DNA from 4 places in the Bacillus sp. FG16 genome. Region 1 is predicted to be linked to each of the others. Evidence: a T-box and tRNA genes for the amino acid it is inferred to sense, from the RefSeq annotation. Region 1 holds a T-box; the other regions hold tRNA genes.

The links. The T-box of region 1 lies ahead of ileS2 (isoleucine--tRNA ligase). A T-box ahead of a tRNA ligase gene usually reads a tRNA of that ligase, here a tRNA-Ile.
Region 2: it has a tRNA-Ile gene. The T-box ahead of ileS2 (isoleucine--tRNA ligase) is inferred to sense a tRNA for this amino acid. The anticodon was not compared.
Region 3: it has a tRNA-Ile gene. The T-box ahead of ileS2 (isoleucine--tRNA ligase) is inferred to sense a tRNA for this amino acid. The anticodon was not compared.
Region 4: it has a tRNA-Ile gene. The T-box ahead of ileS2 (isoleucine--tRNA ligase) is inferred to sense a tRNA for this amino acid. The anticodon was not compared.

The regions. Positions count from the first base shown of each region.
Region 1 covers NZ_JBMDKC010000002.1:27,337-30,555, reverse strand. The annotation lists gene ileS2 (isoleucine--tRNA ligase) at 1-1,635, opposite strand, end outside; T-box leader at 1,707-1,929, opposite strand; gene divIVA (septum site-determining protein DivIVA) at 1,981-2,487, opposite strand; gene ACODS7_RS01295 (YlmH family RNA-binding protein) at 2,577-3,219, opposite strand, start outside.
Region 2 covers NZ_JBMDKC010000004.1:27,174-30,392, forward strand. The annotation lists gene ACODS7_RS02815 (MFS transporter) at 1-714, opposite strand, end outside; gene sodA (superoxide dismutase) at 832-1,443, opposite strand; tRNA gene ACODS7_RS02825 (tRNA-Ile) at 1,664-1,737, opposite strand; gene yqgB (protein YqgB) at 1,980-2,738, shown strand; gene yqfZ (protein YqfZ) at 2,811-3,176, shown strand.
Region 3 covers NZ_JBMDKC010000035.1:2,710-5,928, forward strand. The annotation lists gene ACODS7_RS14630 (geobacillin-26 family protein) at 1-291, opposite strand, end outside; tRNA gene ACODS7_RS14635 (tRNA-Ile) at 1,822-1,895, opposite strand; gene ACODS7_RS14640 (S8 family peptidase) at 2,341-3,219, opposite strand, start outside.
Region 4 covers NZ_JBMDKC010000136.1:493-3,711, reverse strand. The annotation lists gene ACODS7_RS28985 (hypothetical protein) at 1-33, shown strand, start outside; gene ACODS7_RS28980 (ArsR/SmtB family transcription factor) at 50-340, shown strand; gene ACODS7_RS28975 (hypothetical protein) at 451-621, shown strand; tRNA gene ACODS7_RS28970 (tRNA-Ile) at 1,350-1,423, opposite strand; gene ACODS7_RS28965 (AimR family lysis-lysogeny pheromone receptor) at 2,195-3,219, shown strand, end outside.

The DNA of each region.
Region 1 (3,219 bases):
ACGCTGTAAATCTTCGCGCTCTTCTAATACCGCTTGGTGAGAAGAACCTGAATCGAACCATACATCCATGATGTCTGTTTCTTTACGGAATTCGCCATTTGGGCTACCTAGATGTGTAAATCCTTCTGGTAATAGATCTTTCGCTTCACGCTCGAACCATACGTTTGAACCGTGTTCACGGAATAAATCTGCTACATGGTTAATTGTTTCATCCGTAATAATTGGATCACCATTCTCAGCATAGAATACCGGAATTGGCACACCCCATGCACGCTGACGAGAAATACACCAGTCACCACGGTCACGAACCATATTATGAAGACGAGTTTCTCCCCATGCTGGTACCCATTTTGTTTCCGCTACAGCTTCTATTAATTCTTTACGGAATGCTTCAATAGATGCAAACCACTGTGCTGTCGCACGGAAAATAATTGGTTTTTTCGTTCTCCAATCATGTGGGTATGAATGCGTAATGAATGTTAGTTTCAGTAAAGCGCCTACTTCTTCTAATTTTTCTGTAATTGGCTTGTTAGCTTTATCATAGAATAAGCCTTCAAATCCAGGTGCTTCATTTGTTAATACACCTTTATCATCAACTGGGCAAAGTACTTCTAATCCATACTTTTTACCAACAATGAAGTCATCTTCCCCATGTCCTGGTGCTGTATGAACACAACCTGTACCTGCATCTGTTGTTACATGATCTCCTAGCATAACTAATGAATCACGATCGTAGAATGGATGTTTTGCAACTGTGTACTCAAGTTCGCTACCTTTTACTGTCTTCACAACTTCAGCATTTTCCCACTCTAACGTTTTTGCAACTGTCTCAAACAGCTCAGAAGCAATAATATATTTCTCATCATTTACTTTTACAATGCTATATTCAAGCTCTGGGTGAACAGAAATACCTAAGTTTGCAGGTAATGTCCAAGGTGTCGTTGTCCAAATGATGTACTTTTCATCACCTTCTAATACGTTCTTTCCGTCTTTTACAGGGAATGCTACGTAAATAGATGCTGATTTTTTATCTTGGTATTCAATTTCAGCTTCTGCTAAAGCAGATTCACTCGTTGGAGACCAGTAAACTGGTTTTTGACCTTTATAGATATAACCTTTTTTCGCCATGTCACCAAACACTTTAATTTGTTGTGCTTCATAAGCTGGCTCTAAAGTAATATATGGATTATCCCAATCTGCACGTACACCTAGACGCTTAAATTGTTCACGTTGACGTTCTACTTGTTCATATGCATACTCTGCACATAACTTACGGAACTCAGCAACTGTCATTTCTTTACGTTTTACACCTTTATTTGTTAAAGCTTGTTCAATTGGTAAACCGTGCGTATCCCATCCTGGAACATATGGCGCACTAAAACCAGTCATTGATTTATAACGAACAATAAAGTCTTTTAATACTTTATTTAATGCATGTCCCATATGAATGTCACCATTCGCATATGGAGGTCCATCATGCAATACAAATAAAGGACGACCTTTTGTATGTTCTTGTACTTTTTCGTAAATATTCATTTCAGCCCATTTTTCTTGCATTGCAGGCTCACGTTTTGGTAAATTCCCACGCATTGGGAACTCTGTTTTCGGCATCAGTAATGTATTTTTGTACTCCATGCTCAATTCCTCCTTACATGTATAAAAGAAATACTTAAAAAACGGAATAAAAAAGAGACTTTCTCATCCCAAAAAGGGACGAGAAAGTCTCCCGCGGTACCACCCTAGTAGATTTTATACATATGTATAGAATCCTCTTATATTCTTAACGCGAATACACGCCTACGCTTACTCTATTTGTTCAGCGCGGAACTCCAGGGTGATATTCCCACTATCTCCTTATCCTGAGCTTACACCATCCTCAGTTCGCTATATAAGGTTTGAAAAGGTACTTATCCCTATCTTCGTTTTTCTTAATAAATATGTTGTTTAAAATTATATGTAATAATGAGAAAAACGTCAAGCTTACACTGTTTCTTCTTTCTTCAACAGTTCATCTACTTCGTCTTCTAACTCAATTAGTTTATCCCAATCATCGTTGTTTAACATTTCAAGCTGTGTTTCTAATAACATACGGAAACGAGTTCGGAATACTTTCGCTTGTTTCTTTAGCTCTTCAATATCAAAAGCAACTTTTCTTGATTTTACTAATGCTTCGTTAATAATACGATCTGCATTCTTTTCAGCTTCACGCACAATTAATTTCGCTTCTTTTTGCGCATTACGTTTTACTTCTTCCGCTGCTTCTTGTGCAACAACGATAGATTTGTTTAACGTATCTTCAATATTAGAGAAATGATCTAACTTCCCTTCTAACTGCGCAACTTTTTCTTCTAAAGCTTTTTTCTCACGAATGACCAATTCATAATCTTTGATAATTTGATCAAGAAACTCATTTACTTGATCTTCATCATAGCCACGGAATCCGCGACCAAATTCTTTGTTATGAATATCTAATGGTGTTAACGGCACAACGCCACCTCCAAGTAGTTATCTAAATTTCCTCTTTCAATTATATCTTTTCTTCGACAAAATAGGAGGATTTCCTTCTAAAAAACCAATCATTTTAGTATACCATACAAAATTCTCCATTTGTCGCGTTTTGTTCTACCTTCTACAGAAAATAATTTGCTTCGTCCATATCCTCTAACAGAAAAAACATCTCCTGGATAACATTCATAAGAAGTTTGCTCCACTGTTTTCCAATTGACTTTTACTAAACCATTTTTTATGAAAGGTTGTACTTTCTGTCTAGATAAATGTAACATTTCAGCTAACATAACATCTAAACGAAGTGAAGAAACCGTTCCAGATTTCTCCCCCCACGTTTCATGTATCTGTAGAATTTGTTCTCCTTGCACTGACACTAAAGAGACTTTTACTTTCCCTATTGATTGTAAGTTCATCTCAATATACGATACGATTTCTTTCGCAACTACAATTTGGGCACGATTTTCTTGCAGCAAAATATCACCACATTTTTCTCTCGTTAAACCAAGTGACATAAATGTACCTAATATTTGCCTATGTTCTAGCGTATAAAACTTGGAAGGATAGTCAATTTCTAATACTTCTACTTGAAATTCTTCTTCATTTAATTCTAGATAGTCTGGATAAATGAGTGCTCTTTTACGCTCTGCATTAGGCGTTGCACCACCAAATTGCACAGCAACATCTCCTTGTCCAATTACCATAGAAACAATT
Region 2 (3,219 bases), on a different contig from region 1:
GACAAAAATAAACGTTCCTTCTCTCAATCCTTGGAAAAAATGAGCTCGTGTAATCTTTCCCCAGTTTTTATCAATCCGTCGTTCTTTCAATACTTGCACGATTTCATAACGCCCTTCACATTCTCTTTTAGATAAAAAGAAGCTTAAGACGACAGCAATTGCAAATAGAACTAATGAAAGAAAGAATATAACAGTATAACCACTCCATTTCTCCATACGTGAAATTGTGTATCCTGCTGCTATTGGTCCGATCATCCCAGAGAAGGATGTAAGAAGTCCAAGAAACCCATTAAAGAAATCTCTTGTTTCTGGTTCTGTAATTTCAAATGTCAATAAGTTAAAAGCCAACCAGTAAAAACCGTATCCTACTCCTAAAAGAGCCCCCATTAATAAAATATACTGAGAAGCACTTTTCCCCGCTACTAAGACAACAATAAAAAAAATTGCGAGCGTTCCTACTCCTATTCGTAATAAAATCGAGCGATCGATACGTTTCGCTAATTTTCCCCCTACAAGAAATGTGAGAGGCTGTAATATAACGCTGGCCAAATTATACAAGCCAAGATTCACATAATTTTGTGTTTGTTTCCATAAATAAATATTTACAAACGTATTCGATAAAGAAATTGCGAGCGTGTATAAACCTCCTATAAGGAGCAATAACACTAAATCCCGATTCACTTCAACGTCACCAATTATATGTTTCCACTTCATACACAACTCTCCTTTACTTCATGTTCTAGTCTTCCAAAGACAAGCCCAATTATGTAAAAGGAAAGCATAGAAAAAAGCTAGGGGTTCTCCCCTAGCTTTTTTCTATATTTATTACAATTATTTTGCTTCTTGGTAACGTTTTTCAGCAGCGTTCCAATCTACAACGTTCCAGAATGCACCGATGTAGTCTGGACGACGGTTTTGGTAGTTTAAGTAGTAAGCATGCTCCCAAACATCTAAACCGATAACTGGCGTTTTACCTTCAGTTAAAGGAGAATCTTGGTTTGGAGTGCTTGTTACTTCTAGCTCACCATTGTTTACTACTAACCAAGCCCAACCAGAACCGAAGCGAGTTGCACCAGCTTTTGCGAATTCTTCTTTGAATGCATCGAAGCTACCGAATTTTGCTTCAATTGCAGTTGCAAGTTCACCTACAGGTTGTTCTCCGCCGTTTGGAGATAGGATTGTCCAGAAGAATGTATGGTTAGCATGTCCGCCACCATTGTTACGTACTGCTGTACGGATTGCTTCTGGTACTTCGTTTAAGTTTGCAACTAATTCTTCTACGCTTTTGTCAGCTAATTCTGCATGACCTTCTAAAGCAGCGTTTAAGTTTGTAATGTAAGTGTTGTGATGTTTTGTATGATGGATGTTCATTGTTTCTTTGTCAAAGTGAGGCTCTAAAGCATCATACGCATAAGGTAAATTTGGTAATTCGTGTTTTGCCATTGTTATATTCCTCCCAGTTTATGTATTGCCACTTAAGTGACATACAACTTCATTCTACCCTAATTGCCATAGGGTGCAAACAAATAAATCACATTGTCTTGCTATCATTAAAGTAGCAAAATTCCCACTTCTTTTCAATTAAAATGCTCATATATTCCGTAAAAAAAGCTTCCTTCTACAAGGAAGCTTCCTGCTAACATATAAACATGCGAAATGGATATGGACCCTGTAGGACTCGAACCTACGACCGGACGGTTATGAGCCGTCTGCTCTAACCAGCTGAGCTAAGGGTCCACAATTATGTATGTAACAACATATCAAATAAAGGAATTCCTATCGGATATATCGTTTAAGAAATGTAAGATAAATTTACCATATAGAAAAGAAAAGTGTCAATTGTATTTTTCTCATTTAAAAGAAGAAAGTTAATAAGAAGAAATTTAGTTATCTCCACTATATGTAAATATAATATATCTTGAGATTCTCTAGATTCCTACGTTACAATGATTCTATACATACATAAAGGAAGTGAATCTATGTCCATATTTACCCAATTCGTAAAAAGCATATACTCGCCTAAAGATATGGCGCTATTCCGTTTTCAAAAAATCGGTAAAACCATTTTGTATATTATGCTACTTTGCTTAATTACTACTATTCCAAGAACTTTCTTGTACGGTAGCTTTATCCAAGATAGTGTAAACATGGTAAATCAAGTCATCGATAAAGATTTACCTGATTTTAAAATTGAAAATGGCGAACTAAAAGCCGATATTGATCAACCTATTGAAAAAGAAGAAGGAAATGCACTTTTCGTATTTGATCCAAATTCAACAGACCTAGAAAAATATCAAAATAAAACAGGTTTATTTGTTTTAAAAGATAAAGTAGTCTCTATGGGAAATGGTCAAACACAAACGTATTCTTATAACGATTTGTTAGGTGCATCTCTTGAGAAAAAAGATCTACAAGAATTCATTTCTTTATTCGATAATATTTACCCAATTTTACTATTTGTCATCGGATTTTTAGTGTACCTATTCCAACTATTTATCACTTTTGTAGGAGTAACTTTACTGGCCTTCATCGGTTCTGCCATGAGCGGTCAACGTAAATTATCCTATAAACAAGTTTGGACACTGACTGCGTACAGTTACACAATCCCAACCATTTTCTTCATGATTATGGACTTATTCAAAATCGTCGTACCTGGGGCAACGTTCATTTATATCGCTGTTGCTTTAATCGTTCTGTACTTAACAATTAAAGAAGTTCCAAGACCGAAAGAAAAATAAGAACGAAAAAAATGCCTAAATAGGCATTTTTTTTTTGGACAAGCATATATTCCTAGCAAAGGAGTGAAGAATATGAAGAGGTTAGGTATATTCCTATTCGTGCTTGTTCTCGGTTATATATTTTATTACGATATAAAAATCGGTACTTTACCGATGTTAAGTTCATATAAAAAAACAACTGCTGCCCAAACGATTAAAAAAGAAAATACAGACAACCAACAAAATAAAGAGAACAAAACAGAAAAAGAAACGGATGTATCTTATAAAACAATTGAAGTAAAAACTGGTGAGACAGTTCTTTCTATTACAGAACAAATTAACAAGAAAAAAATTCCTTCCATAGAAAAAGTCATTGACGACTTTAAACAATTAAACAAAAGTACATCTGCTACAAAAATACAAATTGGAAAGTCTTATAAATTCCCGTTATATCAATAAGCTATCACTTAATCCTTGTCAATTACATAAAGGCGCTGATACA
Region 3 (3,219 bases), on a different contig from region 1:
TTTAGTAGATATAGTATTATCAGCTAAATTTTTAGTTACGATATTTAATGTTTTATTTTTTTTATCATATGTAGAAGTAGAAACTATACGATTATCACTTGCTTCTACTATTTTTTCATTCGTGTCATCCTTTAAAACTTTTAAGTTAGGTTGCTGAGTTTGAATGAGTTGGGTAGGCTTGTTAGAAGATATAGAATGCTTTTCTTCTGCCAATGATAATGTTGGAAGTGAAGTTGTTAATAAGCCTAAAGCCATAGCTGAACTAGCTATTTTTCGGTTTGTTGTATTCATTTAAAATTCCCCTCTTATTTAATTGTTATTTTTTTGCGTTTCCATATATAGGTAACTGACAATTGAGATTTTATCATAGAAATTTTAGAAGAAAACCTCATAAAAAGTCATTTAGTAAAAGACTTTTTATGGTATATTTTATTTGCAAGAATGTGATAGACTGTATATTTGAATGCATGTTGGGATATCAATCAACCTATATCAGTGATTCTTAAAGCTCAGCTATTTTTATAGTAATTAATTTTTCAGGGGTGAGTATATGAATAAAATATTTGGTATAATGGCATTAATTTGTTTGCTTATAGCAATATGTTCTTTTCAATTATATGTATCAGGAGTTGACCTCAAATTTAATTCACATATTTTATTAGGAATTATGGGTGTAACATTATGTTGTACTGCGATATTCGCAATATTTAACAGAGAAAAATTCTTAAAAAAAACACTCATTACAAGTTCAATATTCCTTATAATTCTTATTTGTTATCATGTTGGATTATATGCAAAATAAGAAGTAACAAGTGAAGTTTATGTGTATGTGAAGTAAACTAAAAAGAACATTCCCCTGGCGAGTGTGAGGAATGCTCTTTTTTACATTACAAAGAAATATATATCTAAATTGATTTGCCATGGTATTATATGTAACACGTGGAAGTAATATGAACATGAAAAATAAAAAAACAGCGGATTCTTGACAGGAGTACACTGTTGTGTGATAGAACCATCTATGTGAAGCGATGCTGAATCACTCTTAGTATATGTGACCAAATCTTTGGTGTGATAATTTATTAAAAATAAAAATTAGCGTAAATTTATGCTTATATTTCGGTTTAAATAACCATAAAGGAAAAACATTCAAATGAAGCGTTTGTGTACGTGGGACAGTAGGAAAAGAAAAAGCAAGGATAGTATACACCTTGCTTTTTTCTAAAAGAATGTCTTCTTGAGGGAACCCTCCTTTAATCATCCACAGAAGGATATCAGGCAACCACATGATGAGCACACTAAAGATAATTCCTAGACCTAGCCCGAATAGTAAGGAAGAGCGTATAAAGTAGCTAACGACAATCAAAGTGATTCCTAGTATGAATAGTAATGTGATCAAGCATAATTTATATAACAACCTAGTCCCTCCGATATAGATGCTTATACATTGGAGTATATCGATTTTCAGAAAAGAAGTATATAGTATTTCCGTTCAAATAGCGAAGCGGTAGGAAAAATAACAAAAATTAGTGAGGAAAATAAGCATTAAAAAAGATGAATGTCTGAATAGCATGGAGGTATAGAGGAATATACAGAAAAGAGCATCTCGGATTGAGTGGAGGATGCTCTTCGGGATGAAGAAATGTTGATGTTTCCTCATGTAGTATGAGTCTATGTAGTGAAACGGTGTAATATGCCAGAAAGCAATCTAAGGTGGGTGAACTGGGATGTTTTTTTGTGCCTCAATTCTGGAGGCTTTTTGGCAAGTAGGGATAGAAAAAGCACCTAGTACAGATTTGAATGTGATAGGTGCTTTTTATTAGATGGACCTTGTAGGACTTGAACCTACGACCGGACGGTTATGAGCCGCCTACTCTAACCAACTGAGCTAAAGGTCCAATTTGGAACAACACCCTTTCGAGTGTGTGTTCCTTAGCTAGAGCTGGTAGGAAGTTTTGTTGTCATCTAATACATATTGCGTACACATATAGGATAAACAACATCTTCTAAGCAATTATACCATGCGTATTAAAATGCAAAATGGGCATTTTGTATTTTTTTAAAGGTAAAAATAATTTTTTGTAAAAACCTCTTCTGGTAGGGTATACATTTCCAACATGGTATTTTTTAAGATATTTTAGATAATGTCTTTAATATAGGATTAATCATTTTGTTCAATAAATGGAAGTCTCTAACATATAGATTCAACAACCTTTATACAATCGCCCTGTAAATTAAGTAAATATACCAATTTAAGGAGGAAATTGTAAGCGTTTCTCTGATTACATCCAGAAGTCAGTTTCATCTATATTTTTTGATGTTTTTGTCATAATTTAGAAAAGTTTATTTGATTAGAGTTTCATATTGTCCAGGTCGAGAATCATAATTATAAATAATGAGATAATACGTTCCTTTTTCAGCGGTGTAGGTACTTGCAAGGATATTGTTATTACTAGTAGATGGATAGGATACATATACGGAGGGAGAAGAAGCATGAACAAGAATCCAACTTAATCCAATGTTGTTTTTGTTTTGTACAGAAATTGAAAGATCCATTTTTGAAGGAACATCTATTTTAAATATGTCCTGTGCATCATTTTGATTTAAAGAACCATTAAGAGGCCTATTGAAAGGTAGAGAGTTTGCACTGGCAATATCATTATTAGGCTCGGATTCATAAGAGATAGGTTGGTATGTTTGAAGAGCTTTTCCAGCATTAATTAAACCGCCTGTTAAGACTTTATTCGTTAATGTTGAAAGAGGCGAGGTATTATTCATTATTTTGTTTTTAATTTCGGTAGGGCTATAGGAAGGGTAGGCAGATTGAATCAATGCTGCTACACCAGACACATGAGGAGTTGCCATGGAAGTTCCAGAATAAAATCCATAGGAGTTATTTGGAAGTGTGCTTAAGATATCAGTGCCTGGTGCTGCCACATCTACGGAAGTTTTTCCGTAATTTGAAAAAGAAGATAAAGAGCCTTTGTTGGTAATGGAAGCGACAGAGAGAATGTTGGAAAGGCTGTATGCGGCAGGGTACATAGGTGTTTGATCTGCGTTGGTTCCATTATTTCCTGAAGCTGCAATGAAGAGTGAGTTGGATTGTTGAATGGCATCGTAGAGGGTTTGACTAAATCCGCCACCTCCCCAGGAGTTATTGGTGATTTTAACACCCTTATTTTTAGCATATTCAATGGCTTTAATAGCATTTGAAATAGTCCC
Region 4 (3,219 bases), on a different contig from region 1:
GTTGTACGAAAAGAACATGGCAAAGGTATTTAATTTTAGGAGATAAATTATGTCTAAAAGTTTTAATATGGATTCACATGATTATGAACAAAGTGCCGATATATTGAGGGTATTAGGGCACCCTATACGCTTGGAGATTATGCATACATTAATACGTAAAGGCCCACTAAATGTATCTGAATTGTGGAGAGCAGTAAGACTTCCACAGTCTACTGTGTCTCAGCATTTAAATAAATTAAAATCATTGAAATTAGTAAGTTATGATCGGAAGGGATTAGAAGTCTTTTATCGTGTGGACGATCCAACTGTTATTAAAATTATCAAAACATTAGGATTATAAATTTTCATTGGTAAGAATATGAAAGTATGATAGAATAAAGACAACTGTATATTGTGAGGGTGGTTGGTTATTAACTTCTTTCCATTTTGTGATGGAAGGAGGTGATAATCATGGAATTCATTGTAGAGCTTTTGAAGGAAATGGCAAAAGGGATTATACGTGAAGGATCTGCGTATTTTTTCAGAAAGCAATTTTTAGATAAAGAAAATGAAAACAATGAAAAACCCACCCTCAGCCGTGACAAGTTGAAAAAGTGGGTTTTGAAAAAATCTAAAAAGTAAGATAACCACTACCTTCACGGTAACAGTTACTAGGAGAGATGTTAGCGCATCTCTTCTTTTATTTTATGCATAAAAATAGTTAACTATACTTTGTTTGTACCATCATTATAACAAATATGTTTGAAAAAAGGCAACCCTCATTTCCAGATGTTGAATGGGGGCTGTCTTTTTTCGTTTTGTAATTTTGAATGTGAATCAAACGTAAGGATTAGTTATATACTATCATACAAAGTTTCGACATATATTGAGAAACTTCTGTTTTGCATGGTTATGGAATGAAAGGTTTATATGGTTTTATGAAATAAGAAAATATACATTGCCAAGACTAGTCCGTTAAGTAGTATTACTGGGATAATTAATAATGCTATAGAAAACATGGCTGCTGTAAGTAAGATTTCCAAAGAAAATCCCTGAAAGTTATTTGGTATGTATTCATATAAAATAGTGTATATAATCCCATCTATTCCGATAGATATTATTGACAATAGTACGAATAGAACTACTGCTTGAAATTTAGTATATTCTGTAGCTCTGTGCCCAAGAAACAAGCCAAGAATCAGTTGTGTGATTCCGAACGAAACAGCGATGGTTATAACATTGTGTAGAGAACCTACCATAGTTTCAGTATGTATGTAGTATAGTACAACTAAGATTGTGAAAATAGGAAAGGTAATTCCAAGAATCCAAAACGGCTTCTTCAATAATAGTCTCCCCTTTTTAATAAAATATGGACCTTATAGGACTCGAACCTATGACCGGACGGTTATGAGCCGTCTGCTCTGACCAGCTGAGCTAAAGGTCCATTGGTACGACTAGCTTTCCACACTAGTCGCCGTAATAACTATATGCATAAGTATTTTACCACATCTTTATACAAAAAGAAAAAACGCAATCATAACGAAAGCGTCTCTTCTTTGTTGGTAAACTATCTCATTAAGTAATAACAAGAAAGGGTTTCAATGCCTAACAGTATTTTACCACACATCCACATCGACAAATATTGAGAAAATTCAACATAGATAAAAGGTATATTATGGTGGAAATAAGTTAGATATATGAAAAACGTAAAAATTGGAGGGGATTATTCTCAGCCAATTTTTAATTTGGTAGATGTACAGACCACTTAAACCGCAATCATCTGTTAATTTCAGGTAATTGTATATTGAGAAAGTTTTTTTGGGGTTGCTAACTATGTTGTCGTATGTCTAAAAATGATATAATTACATGAGGTTAAAGGTATTTAAAACCATTGATACCAAAGGTTTTAGTAGAATTCCACTTTGATTTAACAGATGATTCTTAAGAATTAAGCAATTATATTGGAATTATTCGTAATGATTATTGAATACATGTACATTAATAAAATCAAACATACAAAATAAACTCGCAGAGCGTGTGTAAGAGATAGAGTGACCAAACCTCTGACACCGTTCACCTAACGCTACCTTAGGAAAACACTTCGCTACATACGAGTTCCTGCACATTTTAACATACATATGTCTTGTAGTACAGCATTCCTATGGAAAAAGTTAGGGTTGAGATCTTTTTATTAGTTCTAGGGGAGGGGGATAATATGCAAAGTGAATTACAAACAATTAAGGACGAAATGCATGCATTAATTTTAGCAAAAATGTCGATGAGAAAATTTGCTAAAATGCTAGGAATCGATAGAAAGAAGATTATTAAAGGTTTAACGGGACAAAGTAAAACAGAGATGAAGCTAGATGTATTTCTAAAAATTGTATATGCTCTTTATGAAGATCATGCATCGCGTAGAAAACGAATGAATCTTTTTATTTTAGAAGCTAAAACACCTTTAAATATCCGAAAGGGGTTGTGCTTTGCGCACGTTTGTGGCGAATATAACATTATTACTCAGCTCGTAGAAATGAATAAGGAAAATGCACAGGTGGAAAAATATTTGAAGGTCTATGATATATATAATCAGAGAAGTGAAAATAAATTAAAAGGGCAAGAATTGATTGATAAGGTAGAAGAGTCAGCCATATCTAGCGACCCGGAATGTCAAACGTTAATGAATTTAATATACATGGTTGCTATGTATGATCAAGATAATGCGAAAGCAACTGCACCGTATGCTGCATTAGCTTATAAAAATTTGCAAGAAATTGAGCAAAAATTCATACAAGATTGTTTAACCATCCAGTATAATGAAAGAATGGCATACCAATATTTATTGAATAATGATATCAAAGAAGCAAGAGAAAAATGTTATGACATAATAAACTGTGAATTAGAAGTGCCGATTTTAAAAGCTACCGCTAAAGGGTGCTTGGGCGAGACGTATATATATGAATGCCCCTTGACTGCGGAAAAGCATATCATAGAAGCGTTGTCTTGGCTTGAAGAAATTAAAGTCCCTAAACAATCACAAAAATTCTTTGCGTTTAAAACCACTTTAGCACATGTGTACTTGGAGTATAATTTTAATATAGATAAAATCGATTTTAATTACATACATGAAAATGAAGAAGCGTTATATGAATGTTTGCATGGAGACCGTGAGAAAGGTTTAGCTATGTTTAAATCGTTGGAAGAAAAAGGTTTTACATCTCACCAATTATTTGCTTATTCCAA